3 regions of the Paenibacillus sp. FSL R7-277 genome follow, and region 3 is predicted to be linked to each of the others. Evidence: riboswitches for the same ligand, from Rfam matches in the RefSeq annotation. Region 3 holds a riboswitch; each other region holds the start of a gene.
What was found. A riboswitch is a leader RNA that binds a small molecule or an ion and turns the genes downstream of it on or off. The one in region 3 is predicted to bind cyclic di-AMP.
Positions count from the first base shown of each region.

Region 1: another riboswitch for cyclic di-AMP. It lies ahead of C173_RS32845 (alpha/beta fold hydrolase); the one in region 3 lies ahead of C173_RS08260 (3D domain-containing protein).
Region 2: another riboswitch for cyclic di-AMP. It lies ahead of C173_RS09835 (C40 family peptidase); the one in region 3 lies ahead of C173_RS08260 (3D domain-containing protein).

Region 1 is NZ_ASPX01000033.1:150,356-157,633, reverse strand. It holds gene C173_RS12000 (Na+/H+ antiporter subunit D) at 1-619, shown strand, start outside; gene C173_RS11995 (Na+/H+ antiporter subunit E) at 625-1,107, shown strand; gene C173_RS11990 (Na(+)/H(+) antiporter subunit F1) at 1,107-1,400, shown strand; gene mnhG (monovalent cation/H(+) antiporter subunit G) at 1,390-1,749, shown strand; cyclic di-AMP (ydaO/yuaA leader) riboswitch at 1,748-1,881, shown strand; gene C173_RS32845 (alpha/beta fold hydrolase) at 1,889-2,704, shown strand; gene C173_RS11975 (TrkH family potassium uptake protein) at 2,716-4,089, shown strand; gene C173_RS11970 (AraC family transcriptional regulator) at 4,499-5,347, opposite strand; gene C173_RS11965 (beta-L-arabinofuranosidase domain-containing protein) at 5,501-7,278, shown strand, end outside.
Region 2 is NZ_ASPX01000024.1:14,103-21,380, forward strand. It holds gene motA (flagellar motor stator protein MotA) at 1-621, opposite strand, end outside; gene C173_RS09815 (hypothetical protein) at 825-1,118, shown strand; gene C173_RS09820 (4a-hydroxytetrahydrobiopterin dehydratase) at 1,330-1,605, shown strand; gene C173_RS09825 (c-type cytochrome) at 1,737-2,093, opposite strand; gene C173_RS09830 (GNAT family N-acetyltransferase) at 2,221-2,706, opposite strand; gene C173_RS09835 (C40 family peptidase) at 2,946-3,437, opposite strand; cyclic di-AMP (ydaO/yuaA leader) riboswitch at 3,442-3,584, opposite strand; gene C173_RS09840 (C40 family peptidase) at 3,973-4,401, opposite strand; cyclic di-AMP (ydaO/yuaA leader) riboswitch at 4,459-4,597, opposite strand; gene C173_RS09845 (hypothetical protein) at 4,809-5,642, opposite strand; gene C173_RS09850 (M1 family aminopeptidase) at 5,652-7,278, opposite strand, start outside.
Region 3 is NZ_ASPX01000020.1:46,258-53,535, forward strand. It holds gene rsmA (16S rRNA (adenine(1518)-N(6)/adenine(1519)-N(6))-dimethyltransferase RsmA) at 1-853, opposite strand, end outside; gene rnmV (ribonuclease M5) at 850-1,401, opposite strand; gene C173_RS08260 (3D domain-containing protein) at 1,563-2,723, opposite strand; cyclic di-AMP (ydaO/yuaA leader) riboswitch at 3,010-3,238, opposite strand; gene C173_RS08265 (TatD family hydrolase) at 3,438-4,208, opposite strand; gene C173_RS08270 (HD domain-containing protein) at 4,263-5,546, opposite strand; gene C173_RS08275 (AbrB/MazE/SpoVT family DNA-binding domain-containing protein) at 5,822-6,076, shown strand; gene rsmI (16S rRNA (cytidine(1402)-2'-O)-methyltransferase) at 6,726-7,278, opposite strand, start outside.

The sequences.
Region 1 (7,278 bases), on a different contig from region 3:
CATGGGGGCAGTGGCTTATAGGGATATCCCGCGGATTCTGAATTATAACGTCATTATCAGCGTTGGATTTGTAGCCTTTGGGCTTGCTGCAGGGACTGCAGATTCAATGAATGGGGCAGTCTTCTATCTGCTGCACGATATGCTGGCCAAGGGACTTATGTTTATTCTGGGCGGGATGATTATATCCGCAGCCGGAACTGACCGGCTAGGCAGTATGGGCGGGATGATCAGAAAGTATCCGCTCCTCGGCTGGATGTTTTTTATTCTGGCGCTCGCCCTGGTGGGGATTCCGCCGCTTAGCGGTTTTGCCGGCAAAATTATGATCCTCCGTGGAGCGTTGTCCGAGGGGATGCTGACGCTGTCCCTCATTGGTCTGGGATCAAGCTTTCTGGTGCTGTTCTCCCTGATGAAGGTGTTCAGGCTGGCCTTCTGGGGAAATGAACCCAAGGAAGAGCAGCCTAAGGTGAGCTTGAAGGTTGCTTCGGCTGTGGCTGCCGGCCTGCTGCTGCTTGTGATTGCAATGGGGATCGGAGCGGAGTATGTGTATACTTATGTATCGCAGGCTGGCGAGGTTCTGGCTTCACCTGCGCTTTATATTGAAGCCATAATGAAGGAGTAGTGAATATGGCCTTACAATTCCTGTTTAATCTGTTGATTGCCTTTCTGTGGATGGCGATAAATAACAATGGCTCTGGCTCAAGCTTCTTAGTAGGTTATCTGCTGGGCATCGGACTTTTACTGTTATTTAGGAAATCCAGGTCCCAGCCCCGGACCTTCTATCTCATACGTATATGGGCTGTACTGAAGCTTCTGCTGATCTTTGCCCGTGAACTTACGGTCTCGAATTTCGTGGTCATTGGCCATATCATCCGTCCAAAACTGGCTATACGTCCCGGTATCTTTGCTTATGAGACTGCCTTGGCCACGCCCTGGGAGGTCACACTGCTCTCGTGCCTGATTTGTCTGACACCGGGAACCCTGACTCTTGATGTGTCGAAGGATGGCAAGACGCTGTACATTCATGCTATTGATATTAAAGATGCACAGCTGCTGGTCACGCAGATTAGAGGCACCTTCGAACGAGCGATCAGGGAGGTGACCCGTTAATGATCCCAGTTATGCTAACCGTGGCCATGATCATTCTGGCTCTGGCGATGCTGGCCTGCCTGTTCCGTCTCCTGAAAGGGCCAACCCGCTCCGACAGGGTTGCCGCACTCGATACGATCGGCATTCATGTACTCGCTATGATCACCGTCTTCAGTATGCTGCTGGATACCCAGGATTTTATAGAAGTCATTCTGGTTATCGGAATTCTGACGTTTATTGGTACTACGGCACTGGCCAGATATATTGAACGGGGAGCCGTTATAGAGGATGGAGGGAACCCCAATGACAGGTGAACTGATTAGCTCTATTCTTGTGGTAATGGGTGCAGTCTTCTGCGGCTTAAGTGCCTTCGGCTTAGTCCGGCTGCCCGATGTCTATCTGCGTTCACATGCGGCTACCAAAAGTGCAACCTTCGGGGTATTGTGTTTGCTGACAGGAGGTTTCCTGTACTTTTGGTTCAAAGACGGAACGGTTAATGTCAAGCTTCTGCTGGCGATTGTATTTGTATTCATCACTTCACCGGTAGCAGGTCACTTAAATGGCCGGGCTGCCTACCGTTCCGGAGTGCCCTTATGGAAGGGAAGCGTTCAGGATGACCTGAAGGTGCTGGGGGAAGAAAGCAAGGAAACGTCTGTAAAATAATAGTTAATCGCTGAATTCCTTATAGGAAGCGGGGGAACCAGGTTACATGGGGTGAATCTCGGGAAAAACGAGTAGGGCTACTTTCAGGCCCGAATCCGGCAGCTAACCCCGCAAGCGTTCATGAGAGGATGCACTGTATATGCCGCATATTGAAGTGAATGGAACGTCGCTGTATTATGAGATGTCGGGCAGCGGTCTGCCCATTGTTTTTATTCATGATTATTCGACCTCTCATCATCTGTTTGAGCCGCAAGCGGATTATTTCAGCAAGCGTGCCAAAGTGATCGTATTCGATTTGAGAGGGAACGGGCAATCGGGTAAAATGGATGTGGAGATCAGCCGGATCGTAGACACACAATGTGAAGATTTGAAGCTGTTATTGGACGCTTTATCTGTAGAGAAGGCTGTTATCGTAGCTTGTTCCAGTGGTGCTGTGCTCGCCCAGAAATTCGCCTACCTGTACCCTGAACGGATAATAAATATGGTATTGGTGGACAGTTATTTTCAGGAGGATTACACTGCGAGAGGCAGTAAAATGAAAGGAATCTTTGAGGTCTGCGCATGGGCGGCCCATTATCTTCCTGCCGAAATGTTCGTCCGTTCCTTGCGCATCACCTACAATAAGTGGCTCTCGGCTTATCATATTCTCAGGAAAGAGCTTGTGCATGAACGGACAACGGAATTAATTAAGCAGCGGCTGGCACTTAGACAAACGGACAGCTACGGGTTCGCATTACGGCTGCAGATTCCTGTTCTTGTTGTATCCGGGAATCAGAATGAATGGGCGCTGGAGCAGGTGAAAAGAACAGCCAGCAAGTATCCGTCTGCCCGTCTGGCGATCCTTGAGGATGCGATGTATCCGACTCATCTGTGTCAACCCCAGCTCTTCAACCGTATATTACTGGATTATCTTAGGGAACAGCATAGTTTTCAGCGGGCGGCAGCTGGCAGCTAACTTGAATTATAATGGGAGCCAATGATATGTTCTTTAACAAAATCTCATCCTTCATCACAAATCTCAGACTGACCTCATCCAGAATCATTTTACTCGGTTTTGCAGTCCCTATATTTCTTGGTACAGTGCTGCTGGTCTTGCCGATATCTTCGTCCAGCGGACTTAGTATAGGGTGGCTGGCAGCACTGTTTACTTCAACTTCAGCCGTATGTGTAACGGGACTCGTTGTACTTGATACCGGTACCGATTTTTCTCATTTTGGACAGGTCATTATCCTACTTCTGATTCAAATTGGCGGTTTGGGATTTATGACATTCAGTGTTTTGATCGCCGTGATCATGGGGAAAAAGATTGGATTAAAAGAACGTCTGCTTATCCAGCAATCATCTAATTCTGTAACAACACAAGGAGTCGTGCGGTTATCACTCAGTATCTTTCTCATTTCATTTATCGTGGAGACAACTGGAGCTATAGTGTTGGCCCTTCGATGGGCAAATGAACTAGGAACAACAAGGTCCATTTATTATGGAATATTCCATTCAGTGTCTGCCTTCAATAACGCCGGATTTGGATTATGGCCAGACAGTCTGAGCCGCTATGTGGGTGACCCGTTAGTTAATATTGTTATCTCTTTTTTGTTTATCATCGGCGGGATTGGGTTCACGGTGATTCTGGATCTGTACCGGAAAAGAAGATGGAGAGATCTTTCCTTTCATACAAAAATAGTTTTAATTACTTCTGGACTCCTTTGTATGGCAGGGTTTTTGGTGATTTTTGCGATTGAACTTTTTAACACAAAAACATTCAATACTCTCTCTTGGAGTGAAAGAACTTGGGCGGCATATTTTCAGGGTGTTGTTACCCGGACAGCCGGCTTTAATTCCATCGATATTGGAGCAATGCTCCCGGCCACACAATTTTTTATGATTTTCCTGATGTTTGTAGGGGCTTCGTCCGGATCGACTGGAGGAGGTATAAAAACAACCACATTTGCTGTACTTATGTTAAGTATCGTCGCAACGATTAAGGGGAAAAAAGATGTGCAACTGCTTAGAAAACGCATCTCCCAGGATATTATATTCAGGGCACTGGCAGTAATGACCATATCCCTGGGCGTAGTTCTAACAGCCACCTTTCTTCTATCCATTACTGAATATGCTCATCCTAAAGATTTCCTGGCGCTTCTCTTTGAAGCAACCTCCGCATTTGGAACCGTAGGAATGTCTATGGGAGTAACGCCAGAACTTTCGCCACTGGGAAAAGGCATCATCATAATTACAATGTACATCGGGAGATTAGGGCCCTTGACTTTAGCTTTAGCACTGGCACAAAAAAATGTGAAGCAAAAATATCGGTATCCGGAGGATAAGCTGCTTATCGGCTAAAGTTTACTGAGCTGCGCTAATTCTAATGATTTTCAACGTTATTGTGCTATCTTCTTTTGTTATTGGGTTGAAGATGTTTTTACCTCATAACTTAGTTATAAATAACTTGATTGCAGTTTGCAAGTATTTTATAAAATGCAGGGTCCGATTCGAAGGAAGCAGGAATTGATATTTGCTTTTGAGACTCATGGTATCTAATATATAAGTACATAATTATGTACCACGTATTTAAGAATTCTAAGAGGACAGTGCATATGTTCAACCAAGCAATTCGCTGATACAGGTGAATAAGACAGAGATACAGCCGGGGCTTCCCGGCTGTATCTCTAAGGAGGACGCGGAGTTCAATTTCCAGGGTTCGTTCGAAAAGCCGCGTGTAATAGACACAACAAGCTCTCCATACAATTTCTCAATAAATCCTGCTCATATACTCTGAGGGGGAGCAGCCCTTCACTTTGCGGAATACCCGGCTAAAGTAAAAGGGGGAGTTGAAGCCGAGCCGCTCGCTGATCTCGGAGACATTCAGATTTGTGTTGCGCATCATTCCTGCTGCTTTGTCCATGAAGAATTGGGCATTGTACATTTGGATGGTGCTCCCTGTTTTATGTTTGAAGACTTCACACAAGTAACTGTAATTCATCTCCAGAGAAGCGGAAAGCTCCTGTGAATTGAGGGTGTAGCTGTCCTTTTGTTCAAGAAATCCGATAATTCTGCTTACCGTCCGGTCCGACTTGCTCAGCGGGGACTGGTGAAGAGACTGCCTGAAGAGAGTGATGAACAGCTCCATCGTTTGCAGGCATAGCGTGATGGTGCGGAGCGGATCTGTTGTATTGTACAGTTGAACGGCGGCTTTCAGCTGCTTCTCCAGCTTCTCGGGGTGTGAGATCCTTCCGTGCTTGGGAAGTGTAATGCACTTACGGAATTCTTCTAATAATGGTTTTCCTTTTAATGGATTACCGTTCTGCTCCGCTTCTCCCTCGGAATTACAGAAGAAATGAATCCAGTACCATGAAGTGCCCGCAGGTGTGCGGGGTTCTCCCCAGTGATGCAGACCGCTTTTCAGGAACAGAAATTCTCCCTTGCGGATGAGATACTCCGTTTCTTCCTCCCAGACCTCCATTTGCCCATCGGCCAAATAGAGGAAAACTTCCCACTCCAGCCTCCTGTCAGGATGCGTATATAAGCTTTCAGTCCTATGGGAACCCAAATCTTGTACGTTCAATACTTTATCGAAGTGTAATATCACGTTGTTGTGCATGCCTTATCCTCCTTACATAAACAGATACAAAATCTGAAAATAGTATAGGTTAACCAAAGGTGATGAATTCAATTATAGATGTCCGGCATTATAAAATATAGATGCAGAGTTCTCCGCTGCACTATTATTTTATAGAAACTGAGGTGTCCGAGCTTGTATGCTAACTTTGGTCTGGATGAAGTAAGGCTGACTGACGGGGATTTTGCGTGCCGCAGAGCGCTCGTTAAAAAGTATATTACTGAGTTTGATACGAACCGGCTTATGCACACATTTAGAATCAATGCGGGAATGGTATCTTCTGCAGAGCCCCTGGGCGGATGGGAAGCCGTGGAGGTTGGCCTCCGGGGACATTTAGCCGGGCATTTTCTGTCGGCTTGTGCCAAATTCGGATTTGGGGACCGGGATGAGATTTTGAAGGCAAAAGCACTTGAGATTATTGATATTATGGAGCTATGTGCGAAGCCAAACGGGTATTTGAGTGCCTTCGAAGAAGATACACTAGATATTCTGGAGTTCGAAGAGAACAGGAATGTATGGGCGCCCTATTATACTCTGCACAAAATCATACAGGGACTGGTGGACTGTCACATCTGTCTCGGCAGCTCCAAAGCCATGACCCTGGCCCTGAACCTGGCGCATTATATACGCAGACGATTCGAGAAGTTATCCTTCTGGAAAATTGACGGGATACTCCGTTGTACGAAGCTGAATCCGGTGAACGAATTCGGGGGGATTGGCGACGCCTTGTACACCCTGCATGAGATCACAGGAGATCCCCGGCTCCTTGAGCTGGCCAAGCTGTTCGACCGGGATTATTTCCTGGAGCCCCTGGCAGCCGGTGAGGATGTACTTGATAACCTGCATGCCAACACTCACTTACCCATGGTTCTTGCTGCGATGCACCGTTATAACCTTATGGGGGAGGAGAAGTACAAGTCGGCGTCTTTGAATTTCTATGATTTTTTGAAGGGAAGAACATTTGCGAATGGCAATAACAGCTCGAAAGCAACGGCTTTTATCAAAGATAAAGTATCGGAGAAGTCAGAACATTGGGGGGAATATAACAAGCTGGAAGATGCATTGACCGGCGGCGAAAGCGAGAGCTGTTGTGCACACAATACCGAAAGGATCCTGGAACAGTTGTTGAAGTGGTCTGCTTCCATAGAATATCTGGATCATCTGGAATCGCTGAAATATAACGCGATCCTAAACAGCTCGAGCAGCCAAACCGGGTTATCCCAGTATCATCAGCCTATGGGGAGCTCCGCCGTCAAAAATTTCAGCACGCCGTACGATTCCTTCTGGTGCTGTACGGCATCTGGAATTGAAGCTATGAGTGAGCTCCAAAGGAATATATGGTTTAAAAACGGGGATGCCTTGCTGCTGAATGCTTTTATCTCTTCAAGTGTAATCTGGAAGGAAAAGAATGCTGCAATTACTCAGCAAACTGCTTTCCCTGATGGGTCAACCTCTACAATTACCATTCAAGTTGCCGAACCTGTTGAATTTCGGATGATATTCAAGGAGCATGCAGTCAAAGCTGTTAAAATCAACTCGGTTCCCTGCTCCCCTAAGAAGGAGAATAACTACTTCATTATTGAGCGTGTATTCTATGATCAGGATACGATTGAAATTGACATCAATGCCTCCCTGCATTTAGTTCCGCTAAAAGGCTCTGAGAATCGTGCGGCAGTGATGTATGGCAGCATCTTGCTCGCTCAGATGGGTCAAGCTGCGCATTTGCAGGACCTTTCAGCGGTTACTATGAATAGTAAATTCACCAGACTTCCAAGTGAGCTGCTGGAATTTGAGGTGGTTGACCTACTTGGCCATCCGGTAAAATTCATCCCGTTATATCGTATCGAGGAAGAGGTGTATACAGTTTATCTGGACTTGAAAGGGGAACTGAATCCTGACAGCCTGTTTTCAGC
Region 2 (7,278 bases), on a different contig from region 3:
CTTGTTGGCCATAGGGTGCCACATGACATAACCGGTGAATATCCCGAGCAGGGTTGCAATGAAGGCACCGGCAATCGCGTGGGCCAGGACGTCCATATTACTCATATCACCCAAGGCGGCAATCAGCCCGATAACAGCCCCGAGTACCCCTAGTGTAGGGGCATACATCCCGGCCTGGGAGAAGATCAAGGCTCCGGCTTTATGTCTGTCTTCAGTGGCATGAATATCTTCCATTAATACATCACGGACGAACTCCTGATCATTGCCGTCAATAATCATCCGCATGCCGTTTCGGAGGAAGTTATCTTCAATTTCATCGACATTGGACTCCAGAGCCAGCAGCCCTTCGCGGCGGGTAATGGATGCCCATTCCATGAACATGGTAATCAGTTCGGGCTTACCGACCATCTTTTTCTTTGTAAACAGGATCTTCAACAGCTTAGGGAAATTCTTGACTTCCGACATCGGAAAGGCCATGAAGATGGAGGCAGCCGTGCCAAGAAAAATAATGACATAGGCAGCGGGGTTGTTCAAGCTTGCAAGTGGAGCATGCTTGAGTATCATCCCCCAGATTACTGCGATCAGACCAAACACCAGGCCTAGAATTGTTGAGATTTCCATTTATGCACCTCGTCCATGAGAATTAAGAAGTGATCGACTAACCGCGTAATTCGTCCTTGAACCGCGGGAGAACACTCTGTTCGTAACCAAATCACGTATATTCTTCTTTATCGACATCATTCCCTTTTTTGTGAAGTGATTTTTTCGGCTATAATAGATAAGGTAGGTTATTATTCATCAGCGAAGAAAACGGAGTGATTGATGTGGGAGTTAAGCATGGCAGGGATTACGGTGAAATTCTGGTTGAACTGACAGGAGCCGTTGGACGGATTGCAGACGGGTACATTTTTTTTGAAATGGAGCCTGAAGAGTGGACGAATCTGCCGGAGGAATCGAGGCAGGAGGTCTGGGAGGCGCTTGCGGAAGACCTGTTCTACGCGCTGGGCAACGAGCCGGTCATTCAGGTGGGCAGCGGAGTTGTGATGTACGATAAAGAAACACACCGCATTAATATTCTGCTGGGCGATGAGGATCTGGCTTCGGTCGTTCTTGTATAAAGCAGGGGAAAAATGCGGCAGCGGGTTTGTCCCGGGCATCCGGCCATGTTAAAATTGGAAGTGGAGTACTAATTGCCGGGATGTCAGAATACATTTAATCAAAAATCTTTGGCCTGGCACATCCCTTGGACTTTCAGAAGCTGAGGGATGTTTTATTTGAAGGAGAAGAGCAGGCTGAAGGAACCGTTAACTTAGCAAGGGAGGAAACGAATTGCAATTAACTGAGGAACAACTGCAGGAGCAGATCGGCAAGCTTGAGGGCTGGAAGCTGGAGAGGGATAGGCTGGTGCGCAAATATATGTTCAGTGAATATATGAAGGGAATTGCCTTTGTGGATGAGGTAGCGACAATTTCGGAGGCCTTTGACCATCACCCGCATATCACCATTGATTACAAGACGGTTGTTCTGCGGCTGGCTGCAGATGTGGAGAAGCTTGATCTCCGCCAGGCGCATGAATTTAATGAGGCATTCGAGAAGACCCGCTAGAGGACAAGGCCCCTATGGAGACAACAGGAATATCTAATTAATAGAAATGCCCGTGCAAGGATCGTTCGTTATCCTCGTCACGGGCATTATACATTTAAAATGAGGAGCATGGTGTGAGTACAGGTTGCGGATTATTTCTTCTCGGCCAGCCATAGGGCTACATTCGCAATCTCTTCAGGGGCCAGCCTGTCTTTGAAGGGAGGCATCTGTCCGCGGCCCTTGGTGACTATGCTGAAGATCTGAGCTGCGTCATGCGAAGCGCCTTCCTGCTGCAGGCTGGGTCCCGCCCCGCCCTGAAGCTGGTCTCCGTGGCAGGAGATACAATTGGCCTTCACTGTGGCTTCTGCGCCCGCAGCGTCCAGCACAACCTCCGGCATGGTCGGCTTGTTCTGCTCCGCCACCTCGGATTTACCGGGTAGGGTAAACATTAAGATTACTGCAAAGGCACAGGCGGCAAAAAACAAACCGCTCATGATCCATTTCTGCATCTGCATCCGTCCCTCCATGTAAGCTGCTGTCTCCATTATAGCGGATGGTGAAGCGTTATCATAGTATGTGTGTCAAAAAAATGAACACAAATGATCCATTTTTTGCAAAACTCTCTTGTCTCCGGTGCTATTCCTCATAGACCATGCAATAAAAAGGCTTATTACCGGTCGGAGTGCGGCGTTCATAGGTATCCGTTATGGTGAACCCGCATTTCTGGTAGGCGCGGATGGCGCGCTGGTTCCAGGTCAGCACCTCCAGGTCGATCTCACATTCCGGGTAACGCGACCGTGCTGCCTGCACAATAGCCTTCATGAACAGATGCCCCATTCCATGGCCGCACAGCTCGGGCCGCATTCCGACACCAAGCCGGACTACCCCCTCCATCGGAAAGAGCTGGGCGAAGCCGCACAGATCCCCCTCTCCATTCACAACCGATACATATTGCCTACTTCGCAGCTGCGGGTCTCCGAACTCCACGCCCAGCGCCTGCATCTGCTCCCAGGACATCCAGCCGTAAATATTATACGGCGGCTTGTAGCTCCACTCACAGATCTCAGCGGCATGCTGCGGCTCCATAGGCACCACGTAAAAGGTTAGCGGGGAGCTAATCATTAGGCGAGGCCTCCTTCCAGGGGAAATAAATTCAATATAATTATATACAAAAACAGCGAGTTTCGACGCAATTTCCTTGCGGAAATGCAGGAACTTGACAAACGCCAAAATATATTTTCCGAAAGCGCAGAATCAGTGTTTTACAAATATAGAGAGGGGTAAGTAATTTTATAGACAAAAAAAGCCCTTCTCCAAGATTTCGGCAAAAATCTCGGAAAAGAGCGTTAGGTTACAAAGGATTATTGTACATCATCGTTGTCTTGGGAATCCGAAGCTACAGTCTTGTAGGCATCTGTACTCATGATTCGCTTGGCGCCAACGTAGCGGTTGACGTAATAGCTGTCACTCAGCGAACTGATGGTTACACCACGTGAGGAAGAGGCATGGGCGAATTCGCCGTCACCAACATAAATACCTACATGGGATATGCCCTTACCGCTTGTATTGAAGAATACAAGGTCGCCTGGTCTCATCTCGTCACGGGACACGGCAGTGCCCATCTGATACTGGGAGCCGGATTGATGGGGCAGGTTAATGCCGATCTTATCAAAAACATACATTGTAAATCCGGAGCAATCAAACCCGTTAGTTGATGTACCGCCGGACACGTATTTGGTTCCGATGGCTTTGTCGATCACTTTATCCATTTTGGAATCCGCGAAAGCGCTTCCTGCTCCGATGGTGAAGATAATGGACAAGCTTAGTACTGCGGCTGCTAGCTTCTTCTTCAAAAGTAAATACCCCTTCCAATGCCTACGAGGTTAGCTTAAGGGTTCGGTTGAAGGTCCCCTATGACCCCTCTTAGAATAGGAGGTCAATTCACCCAAAGTGGTTCCCCCGTTTCCCTAATTCATTAGGGAACTCGGCACGACTGTTGATTAGGATTAGCGGTTCATTCAATACATGACAAAACCTTTGTTAAAAGCGATTCAATAATTACAAAAATGTTACTAAAAACTCACTGCGATAATTGTAACAAAGACTTCGGCACTTGGCAATCACTTATAACATATTAATGCATCTTTTTTGCTGTTTTTTAGAGTTATAGCCCTTTCCAAAGACTCATATCTATGCGCAGGGGTTAATTTATATGATTATTTCTTTGTTTTTGCAAAAAAATGCTGTTTCAAGGCTGCGAATTCGGTGTAAAAGGTAGAATAAGGAAAAGGAAAAACCCGGAAATGATTACGGCAATAATCATCCCGGGCTCGTATAAGTTACATTTAGTTGTTAGAGGCTGAAATATTCGGGGTATGCTTCAAGGGGTCAATCGTAAGCGACAGCTTGGTAGGCTGTTGTGCTCATTACTCGTTTGGCGCCAACGTAGCGGTTGGCCCAGTAGGACTGGCTCATCGAACTGATGGTTACACCACGTGAACTTGAGGACTGTGCGAACTTCCCGTTTCCAACATAAATACCGACATGGGACACTCCGTTACCCAGGGTATTGAAGAACACGAGATCACCGGAACGCAGATTGCTCTTGGATACACTTGTTCCAACTTTGAACTGTGCTTTGGAGGTACGGGGCAAGGTAAGCCCGACATTCTTGAACACATACTTGGTAAATCCGGAACAGTCGAAGCCGCTGGTGGTTGTACCCCCGGTTTTATACGACGTTCCAATGGTTTTTGAAATCACAGTATCCATTTTGGAATCTGCGAAGGCACTGCCCGCTCCGAGTGTGAATACCATCACAAGACCCAGCGCTGCTGCGGTGCATTTTTTCTTGAAATTCTGACTAATCAAAAGATGTACTCCTTCCAGGGCCTGCGAGGTTAGCTTAAGGATTCGGTAGAAGGTTCCCCTATGACCCCTCTAAAGCGAGATCAATTCACCCAAAATATGGTTCCCCCACTTCCCGGTGCAGGGAATTCGGCGTTTTATGCACCAGAACAGTGACTTATCGGTATTGCTTAAATTGCAAGAGTTACGGAATATTTTGCTTGAAAGATTACAACTTTGTTACTACTGGTACAGCCATCATTGTATCAGAGGATTTCCCCTTTTGCAAATGCTTTTGTCCTCTGTTCAAGCAAAAAAGAGTCCTGCTCCCTGATAAGGGGCTGTGACTCTCTTTAGTATGCCGCTTCAGCAGCTTATTATTGTGGAAATGATTTACTGGACCAAAGGTGGTACTGGGCAGCGATTCCCCACATATCGAACAGCGTGGAGGGCAGCGGAGCTGCCTGGCGGAGCATAAGGGCCGGCAATCCGGGATAGAACAGAGCAGAGGCGCTGCAGAGCAGAATTACGGCCAGGCTTCCCGCCCCCAGAACGATGGATATACCGATCGAAGGCATCAGCATCTTCAGGCAGATCAGCAGTGAGGAGAACATGCCGGTACCGGCGGTATAGCCGAATTGCATATAGAGCAGAAGCTTGCGGACAAGGAAGAGATAGAGCAGCCAGCCCAGCACATAAGGCACCAGCTTCAGCAGAAGCTGGACATCGAGAACGCCGCTGAGCAGATGACGGTACATACGCGGAAGCAGCCAATAGAGCGGCAGGAGGGTTAGCGCCCATTCGATGAGGCTGAACACCAGCACCGGCAGCCCATATTTTCTCATTCCGGGAAAAAAGAACAGTCCCCGCGCTCCGTCGCGCTCCTGGTGAAGCTCGTGCAGCAGCCCTGCACGGATAAAGGGAGTCACCAGCAGCCTTAGCACTGTCAGCGCAAGCAGCATCCACAGCCAGTGCTGGACGGCGGGGTCGGTGCGCAGCGCGGTCTGCCCCTCGATATAATACAGCAGCCTGCCTATTCCGCTGCCGCCGGCATTCGCATCCGGGTAGCGGAGCAGGACGGGGACAACCGCGCTTTTAATGAATTTGTACAGGAAATATCCCCAGAACAGCCGGTAGATAAATAGCAGAATCAATATATAGAATTGCTCTTTCATGCTGATCCAACCGCGGGCAATTGAACTTTTCACCATTCCTTCACCTCACCAGACAAGAGTTCCGAGCAGGGTTTCAAGCAGAGTTGATGCACTAAGCGTCCAGCGGGAGAGTGTACGCGGCTCAAGCTCCGCCATTCTGAAATTATTAAGATGCCTGCTCTCCAGCAGAATGGAATGCCCCGGATCGATCTCTGCGGAGACCAGCGGCGCTTTATACGCTAACTCAAAGGAAGTAGCCTTACCCTCGCCATTCCAGTATTGCTGCACCGTGTACCCGTCTGCGAAGGTGAATTTCACGGGAACATCGGGGTACAGGCTGCCCTTATTGCTTACATCAACCACAGCGCTATAGCGGCTCCCCCCGCCGTCACTGTTGTCCCGTCTGACGGTGAGCCTGATATCGTCAACTGCGAAGTCGGGTGCCCCCCCGCTATAGACATACCGCTCAAAATACGTCTGCCAGGATTGCTTGGTCACTTTCTCCACAACCTTCTGGAAGTCGGCGGTGGTCGGATGCTGGAAGCGGTATTTGCGGGCATAGGCGGCGAGGATGGCGTCCATATTCTTGGTCCCGGCGATGCGTTCGATATCCTTCAGCACCAGCTTGCCCCGGATGTATACATTGCGCGTGTAGGCGTCATCACCGGTGTATTTCCAGGTCTCCAGCTTAAGCGGCTGTGAAGAGGAGACCAGGCTGGACTGCAGCGGGAGGCTTGAGACCACACCGTATTCCTGTTCCATCAGCCGGTCTTCGGCATAAGAGGTGAAGCTCTCATCCAGCCAGGCTTCTTCGAATTCATTGCTGGCCACCAGACCGTAGAAATATTGGTGCCCGATCTCATGGATGATCGTGCGCTCCAGGGAGGTGCCCGGTGAAGTGTCCGTGGCGCCGAAGGCGGTAATCAGGGTCGGATACTCCATTCCTCCGGCCCCGTTGCCGGACTCCGGCGGGACGACAATCGATAAGGTAGAGTAGGGATAAGGGCCGTACCACTTGCTGAATGCCATCAGTGCAGCCTCAGCCGCCTGAAAGTAACGCTCCTGGAGATGCTTATGCAGCGGGTCCAGATAGAGCTTAATCTTCACCCCGGGCACCTGCGGCGCGGAGAAGGCCTTCTCGGCAACCACGAAATCAGGCGATGCCGCCCAGGCGAAGTCGTGGACGTCATCTGCATAGAACTGATAGATCTTGCGCCCCTTCACCACCTTGGCGTCTCTCACCGGAAACCCGGTTGCGGCGACCTTATACTCGGGCGGGACAGAAATCGATACATTGTAAATTCCAAAATCACTGTAGAACTCGGAGTTGCCGTGGTATTGATGCAGGTTCCAGCCCTCTTCCTTGAGTCCTCTTCTGCCGGCAGGCTCATAGACGCTAAGCTTCGGAAACCACTGGCCGGCCATCACGAAGTCGCCAGCGGTTCCCATCCGGGCGAAAATTTTCGGCAGCTTGACCTCGAATTTAAGCCTTACCGTAACGCTCTCGCCGCCGTTCACCGGCTGCGGCAGATGGACCTTGAGCAGTGTTCTGTCATTGACATTGCCGTCGTCCGGCTGCACATATTGGGTGCGCTGCATCAGCGAAATGCCCTCGGAGGTCCGCAAATCTGTCAGGGTAATGCTCCCGTAACCCCCAGCAGGCATGGTGTCACCGCGAAGCGTGCCCCCGGAC
Region 3 (7,278 bases):
TGAGCCGCGCATACTCTTCAATGCTAAGCGTCTCTCCGCGCCGCGAGGGTTCAATGCCGGCTTCGGATAGCAGCACCTCCAGTCGCTCCCGCCCTTCTTCCGGGAAGAAGCGGGCCTTAAGATTATTGGCAATCGTCTTGCGCCGCTGGGTAAAGGACGCCTGAACCACACCAAAGAAATGCTTCTCGTCGGCTACCTCCACCGGAGGACGTTCTCTGACCTTCAGCCGGATCACAGCCGATTCCACGTTAGGCTGCGGGATGAACACCGTACGCGGCACCATACAGACCAGCTCAGGCTCGCTGTAATACTGGACGGCAATACTCAGGCTGCCGTACTCCTTGCCGCCCGGAGACGCCGCCATACGCTCGGCAACCTCCTTCTGGATCATGACCACGATATTATCCAGCGGCAGCTTCTCCTCCAGCAGCTTCATGAGGATGGGTGTAGTCACATAATACGGCAGGTTAGCTACGACACTAACCCGGTCCCTCCCCGTGAAATCCTCAGCGAACAGCTCCTGCAGATTCACCTTCAGCACATCGTCATTACGGATCTTTACATGGGGATAAGGCGACAGGACATCCCTAAGAATCGGGATCAGCCTGCGGTCAATCTCTACCGCAGTGACGGCCCCGGCCGTCAACGCCAGCCGTTCCGTCAGTGCTCCGATCCCCGGCCCAATCTCAAGCGCACCGGCTGTGCTGTCCAGACCGGCGGCATCCACGATTTTGTCCAGAATATTCTGATCGATCAGAAAGTTCTGGCCCAGGCTTTTTTTGAAGGAGAATCCGTAACGCTGAATTATCGCTTTGGTTCTTGTTGGGGACGAGATATTCTCGATACCGCTCATGAAGTAATGCCTCCCTGATCAATTTGGGCGAGGGCCTGCGCGAATTCTTCGCGGGTAATGCCGAACATCGCCAGACGTTTGTACAGCTGCTTGCCATTGCAATAACCGATACCGAGCAGATTGCCAAGCTGCATTCTGCGCTCAGCCGCCCGGGGATGTACCATCAGCCCTGCGGCCATAAGCTCATCCAGCCCAATGATGGGCGGCGCCCCCTCGAAGGAGGTATGTACATGCTCCAGCGCATGGCGGATAGCCTCAGGCGAAGCATTCTCTATTCCGATATCTCCTTTGCGGGTTGCATCCTTCTCCGGGATAAAGGCATGCTTGCAGCCCGGCACCTTGGCCGCGACGATTTTGCGGATTCGCTCTCCGGCATGATCCGGGTCGGTAAGAATGATTACACCCCGGCGCTCCATGGCCAGCTTGATCTTGGCAATGACCCTGTTATCCACTGCCGAACCCCCGGTTTCAATCGTATCGGCCTCAACCGCCCGCTTAACGGCAACGGTATCACTTTTCCCTTCAACCACAATTAGCTCTTTAATCATAAATATTTTAACTCCTTACTCCAGAACGCAAAAAGAAGAGGATTCGCTCCCCTTCTTTTTGGCTAAAGAATGTATAAGTGATGAGCGGCAGCTCTCTAAAATTTCGTAAGTGCTTCCCTCACTATATCGTATTAACCGCTAATTTGCAAAAGACTTTACGTTTAGTTCAGCTCCGGCTTCACAGGTCCGATCACATAGAGTGTGCGCGACTTGCGGCCGAAATTACGGGCATGGCTCAGTGAATCGTAATAGACATCCACCTTGTTGCCTTTGATGGCACCGCCGGTATCCTCTGCTCGGCGAAACCCTAATCCTTCAATGTACACCCACCAGCCAATTGGTATAACACTAGGATCAACAGCTATAGTGCGGCCTTCCGTTACGCGTGTGCCGGAGGCAGTACGTGTTCCAATACCCGGTTCCTGCGACGAATACGCAGTCATGGATACGTTTTTGATCATTCTTTTGTACTCGAAATCCACACCAGCCTTACTGGTAACATTGCTGGCCTTTGCGCTGGCTTTAGATGACTTGGAGGTTGTTACAGGTTTGGAGACCTTGGCAGTAACTACGACGGGCTTAGGAAGCGGCTTGGTTCCAATGGCAATGACTTTGTCCTTGGTAACCGTCTGTACTTCCTTGCCGATCATGCGCATGGATGCCAGCTCGCCATCTTGATAGATCTTCTCGATGTGCTGGATCATTACGCCAGGCTTACCTGCCTGTGCCACTCTTACGGTTCCCTTGGTCAATGAGGGGTCTGCTGTCTTAATGACCCGGAAAGGCAAATTAGTTGTCCGTTGAACCACATGCTTGTTAATCCGGACAATTTTGATTTCCATGTCTGCAGATACTGCGGTTTCTAGCGAAGGGTAAATCTTGTCTAAGCCTTCCAGGCTGTAGCCCAGCTTGTCGATGGCCTGACCAATGGTATCCTCGGTCGTAAATAACGTCTCGGTCTTTCCGTCAACGGTAAGAGCGAACTTCTGCGCAGTGTTAATCACGATACGGTCGCCGTCTTTTATTTCATCACTAAGGCCAATAGATAATTCATCATGCGCCTGCAGCGAAATCTGTTCCTTAGCCAGCACATCACTGAACAGCGTTTCCCGCGTCTCCAGTGTCTGTACCTGTCCGTCTATTACTAGGGTAATTTCTTTTTTGCTCTGACCGTGTACGTACAGCAGTATTAACAGTGCGATAACAATCGATGCCACACCGGCAAGTAAAACTACGCGGGGATTCACTTGCTTCAACCGTAATGCGAAAGACCTGCTGGATGATTGCGAATCATGGGATACTTCTGGTTGGAATACGCCCACTCTTTCCATCCTCCTTACATAGCCCCGTCGTCCAAGTTATATCAAGGTGACTGTATCACTTCTGACGAAACTAGGTTTGAGTTTGCAACAGGATACGCCCGCACTTGCTTCAGCGTTTCCTGCTCATGGATCGCCTGCTCGGCATAGTTACTCCGGAGATCTGTTATATAACAGTATGCCGGGAGCATTCTCATTATTCAAAACAAAAGAAGCCTAAAAAGAGCTCATAGAGGACTCTTTCGTGGCTTCCCGGTGTCGAATACGTCGGAATGCTTATACACGAGGTTTCCTCTCTTACTTGCGCTTACGGGGTTAGCTGTCGGGTTCGGACATAAGAGAGACGCCCTATCTCAGGTCACCCGCTCACGGCGGTTGCCCTCAAATTCACCCCAAGACCACGTAAAGAAATCAAATAATGCCTGCGGCAATTCTGTGCCAGTACTTTTGTACGTTCATGCGGCAGCGCATTATTGGTTCCCCCATTCTCCGTTGCGGAGACTCAGCGAGACGATCCATGAAATTAGTGACTGTCACAGTTACAACAGCTCACTGCACTGAAAAGATGATATCCTGTTTTGATACATGTTGTAAAGGACGATTCAACCACGTTTACGTAAAAAAATGATTAAAATATTGTAATAATCGGCCGTTTTTCCGTCATAAAAGTTTAATATATCCGCTATACTTCATTTTTCACCGCTTTTACTCCTGTTTTCAGAGTATCCCAAATCGTTCCAGTGCGTTCGCATACGTAATTTCCGCCAATTCCTGTAATTCAATCCCTTTTATTGCCGCGGCCGCCTCCGCTACCAGCCTCACATGAGCAGTCTCATTTCGCTTGCCCCGGAAGGGGTGCGGAGTCAGATATGGGGAGTCGGTTTCGATCAGCAGCCGGTCCAGCGGAGTCTGGGCAAGCACCTCTTTGGGCACCCGGGCATTCTTGAACGTAATCGGTCCTCCAAAAGAAAGATGGAAGCCCAAATCAAGACACATCTTGGCACTTTCCCAGCTCCCGGAGAAGGAGTGCATTACGCCGCCAACCTCGCCCGCCTTCTCCTCACGGAGTATGCGGATTACATCTTCATGAGCATCGCGGTTATGAATAGAGATTGGCATCTTCAGCTCACGGGCCAGCCCGATCTGCTTGCGGAATACTTCATGCTGCACATCCTTAGGAGAGGTATCCCAGTAGTAATCCAGCCCAATCTCGCCGATGGCAACCACCTTGGGATGAGCGCATAAGGAGGCGATCCATTCGAGGTCCCCGTCCTTCATCGTGATGGCATCCTGGGGATGCCAGCCAACGGCTGCATAAATATAATCATATTTCTCGGCAAGCTGCATGGTGGTCGGTATCGTATCCCGGTTAAAGCCAATATTGATCATCTTGCTGACGCCGGCTTCCAGCGCCCTGGCAATGACCTCTTCGCGGTCTTCGTCGAATTGTGGAGCATCCAGATGGGTATGGGTGTCGAATAACTGCATTACATTACATCCTTTCGGCCTGTTGTTGTATCTATAATTCCAAGCTTGATCTGATTATTTGGCAAAAATCTCTGCGATGGACGGCGGCAGCTGTGGAAGGGCTTTCTGCAGTCTGTCCTGCGGAAAATACAGATGGTATCTGCCGCGGTGAATACCACTGATAGAGCGAACAATATCCGAGACCTCGGAGATTTCCCTCAGCCGGTCATGCTTGTCTAGAAGCAGGATCTGCTTGCTGTCAAAGCCATCTCCCGGACGGAACACATCATAGGGAAGATCGGTGGGATAATCAATTTCCAGATCATAATCGGGCCGGAGTCCCGCACCGGCGAAGCTGCGGCGAATTTCGTCAATCGTGTCAGAATCCAAATGCTCCATCTCCACATATTTATACAGTTTACGATGGATAAACCGGCTGCACAAGTCGCTCAGAATGTCATCCTCCTCCAGCGTCCACTGCATGAAGGCAGTCTGCATCAAGGCTTCATCCAGCAGCAGGTACTGCCCTACCGTTACCTCTCCGCTGAACAGATCACTTAAGGGCTCGATCTTGAAGCGGAAGGCATGCTGCTGCTGCACCAGCTCCTTGGCCCGGCGGAGAATCTGCCTGAGAATAATCTCAGAGCTGCGGGTTACCGGGTGGAAATAGACCTGCCAGTACATCTGGTACCGTGACATCAGGTAATCCTCAATCGCATGCATCCCCGATTCCTTCACAACCACCCGGCCGTCATAAGGGCGCAGCATCCGCAGAATGCGGTCGATGTCGATGGTTCCATAATTCACCCCAGTATAATATGCATCCCGGAGCAGATAATCCATCCGGTCAGCATCCAGCGGTCCCGACACCAAATTGACAACAATTTCATGCTCATAGGTTTTGGAGATGACCGAGGCTACTTTACGGGGGAAATCTTCAGCCACATCACGCAGAATAGCCGTAATCTCTGTATCCTCCAGAATGATACGGCAGGTCCAGTCTTCATGATCCATTTCGAAAGCTTCTTCTATAGAATGGGAGAATGGGCCATGCCCCAAATCATGCAGCAGTGCCGCACACAGGGTAAGCAGTCTCTCCTCCGGCATCCAGTCCTTATAGCCGCTCCGTTCAAACTGGGAAATAATCCTCCGCGTAATCTCATATACCCCCAGAGAATGGGAGAACCGGCTGTGTTCCGCCCCGTGAAAGGTCAAATAGGAGGTACCCAGCTGCCGGATGCGCCGCAGACGCTGGAATTCCATAGTATTAATCAATCTCCAGATAATAGTGTCCTGTACGTGGATGTAGTTGTGAACCGGGTCCTTAAATACCTTCTCTTCTGACAGCGGTTGCTTCATGAAATCATCTCCTTTTCTTGTTTTATATAATATATTGTCGCTCTTTGTCGAATATTAGCGATTCATATACTGCCAAATCGACAAACATCTTCATAAGCTTTTTAAGAGTGATTTGCCCGATCAAACGCGGAATAAATGTGGTCTCAAAAGATTTCTTAAAATTAGCCTGAAAAAAGGTTGACTGTTTTGGGAATGGTTGGTATTATAAATATCATAAAACAGTGAAGAATGTCGAATAATGACGCTTTTGAACATTGAGAGGAGCAACGATTGTAATGATGAAATCAACAGGAATTGTACGTAAGGTAGATGAGCTTGGACGGGTCGTTATTCCAATTGAATTGCGTCGCACCCTAGGCATTGGAGAAAAAGATGCGCTCGAAATTTACGTGGACGGTGAGCGGATCATGCTTAAGAAATACGAGCCTGCTTGCATTTTCTGCGGCAATGCTGAGAATGTAACTTACTTCAAAGGTAAAATTGTTTGTCATGAATGCATTTCGGCTATCCCTACCCCTGTGACAAACTAAAATAAATAGGGTATAATAGGAACTAATCCAATTGTTAATTCTAACCTTTTTATATCTCCTTGGCCTCCCGTTCGCGCGGGAGGTATTTTTTTGCGCTATTTTCGGGGACTTTCCCCGGATGCCCCTTTTTCCTACCCTGTCTGCTTCCTAAACCTCACATCTAATTCTTAAACCTCTGATTCTTACCCTCCCAAACCCTCCCTGCAGGGAGGGCCCCAAGGGCCCCGGCCCTCTGGACACCCGGAGGCTTGGTGAATCTCTGCTGCTGGCTCGGAAGGAAGCGGGGTTCGGCGGTGTACCGGCCCTCCTCGGCCTCCCTGCGGTGATTCGTCAGGCCTTGCCAGTCGAAGGGTTTCGCCATAGGCAGTTGCCTATGGCGGCTGCGCCGGGTGCTCTCGTGCGACTGATCTGCGTAGACCCGCTCTCTCTGCGAGAATCGCTTAACCATAGAGTGACTAGCGACTTGGGTGCTGGATGGTTACTGGCTTTTCCTATACATATAAATGTATAAACTACAACTATAACTAATAAAAGGAATATTACAATCCATATAAGTGTATAGAATACATTTATTTCATTGGGTGCTCAGATGATTAAACCCATTTTTAGGTTTTCACTGGAATTCGAATAACTTCAGCACAGCGGTGTTCTAACTCCGCTCCAGAAGTTCATTATAAATATCGCGCTTGGACAAGCCGCGGTCAGACGCTGCCTTTTTCATGGCATCCTTACGCGTTAAACCTGAAGCCTCGTAGTGGGCTACATGCTCCCCGGTACTAAGCTGACGCCACCAGGAAGACTCGGCCAGCTCGGCCTCCTCTTTACTCTCTCCCTCAAGGACAATTACGTACTCTCCAAGCGGAGGATGCTCCTCCAGCCATCTACTGCATTCTTCAATCGTTCCGCGCAGGAACTCCTCATATCGCTTGGTCAGCTCACGGGCCAGTGTGATACGGCGGTTGCCGAAGGCCTCCTGCAAATGAACAAGGGTCTTGGCAACTCGGTGCGGCGATTCATAGAAGAGCAGTGTCCCCTGGGCAGAACGCAGAGGTGCAAGAACGGCCCTTATATCCTTGCGCTCTCTAGGCAGGAAGCCGACGAACGTGAAGCTGGCGGTAGGCAGCCCTGAGGCAATCAAAGCCGACAAGGCGGCATTTGCTCCAGGCACCGGAATCACCGGAATCTGATGGCTGACAGCCAGA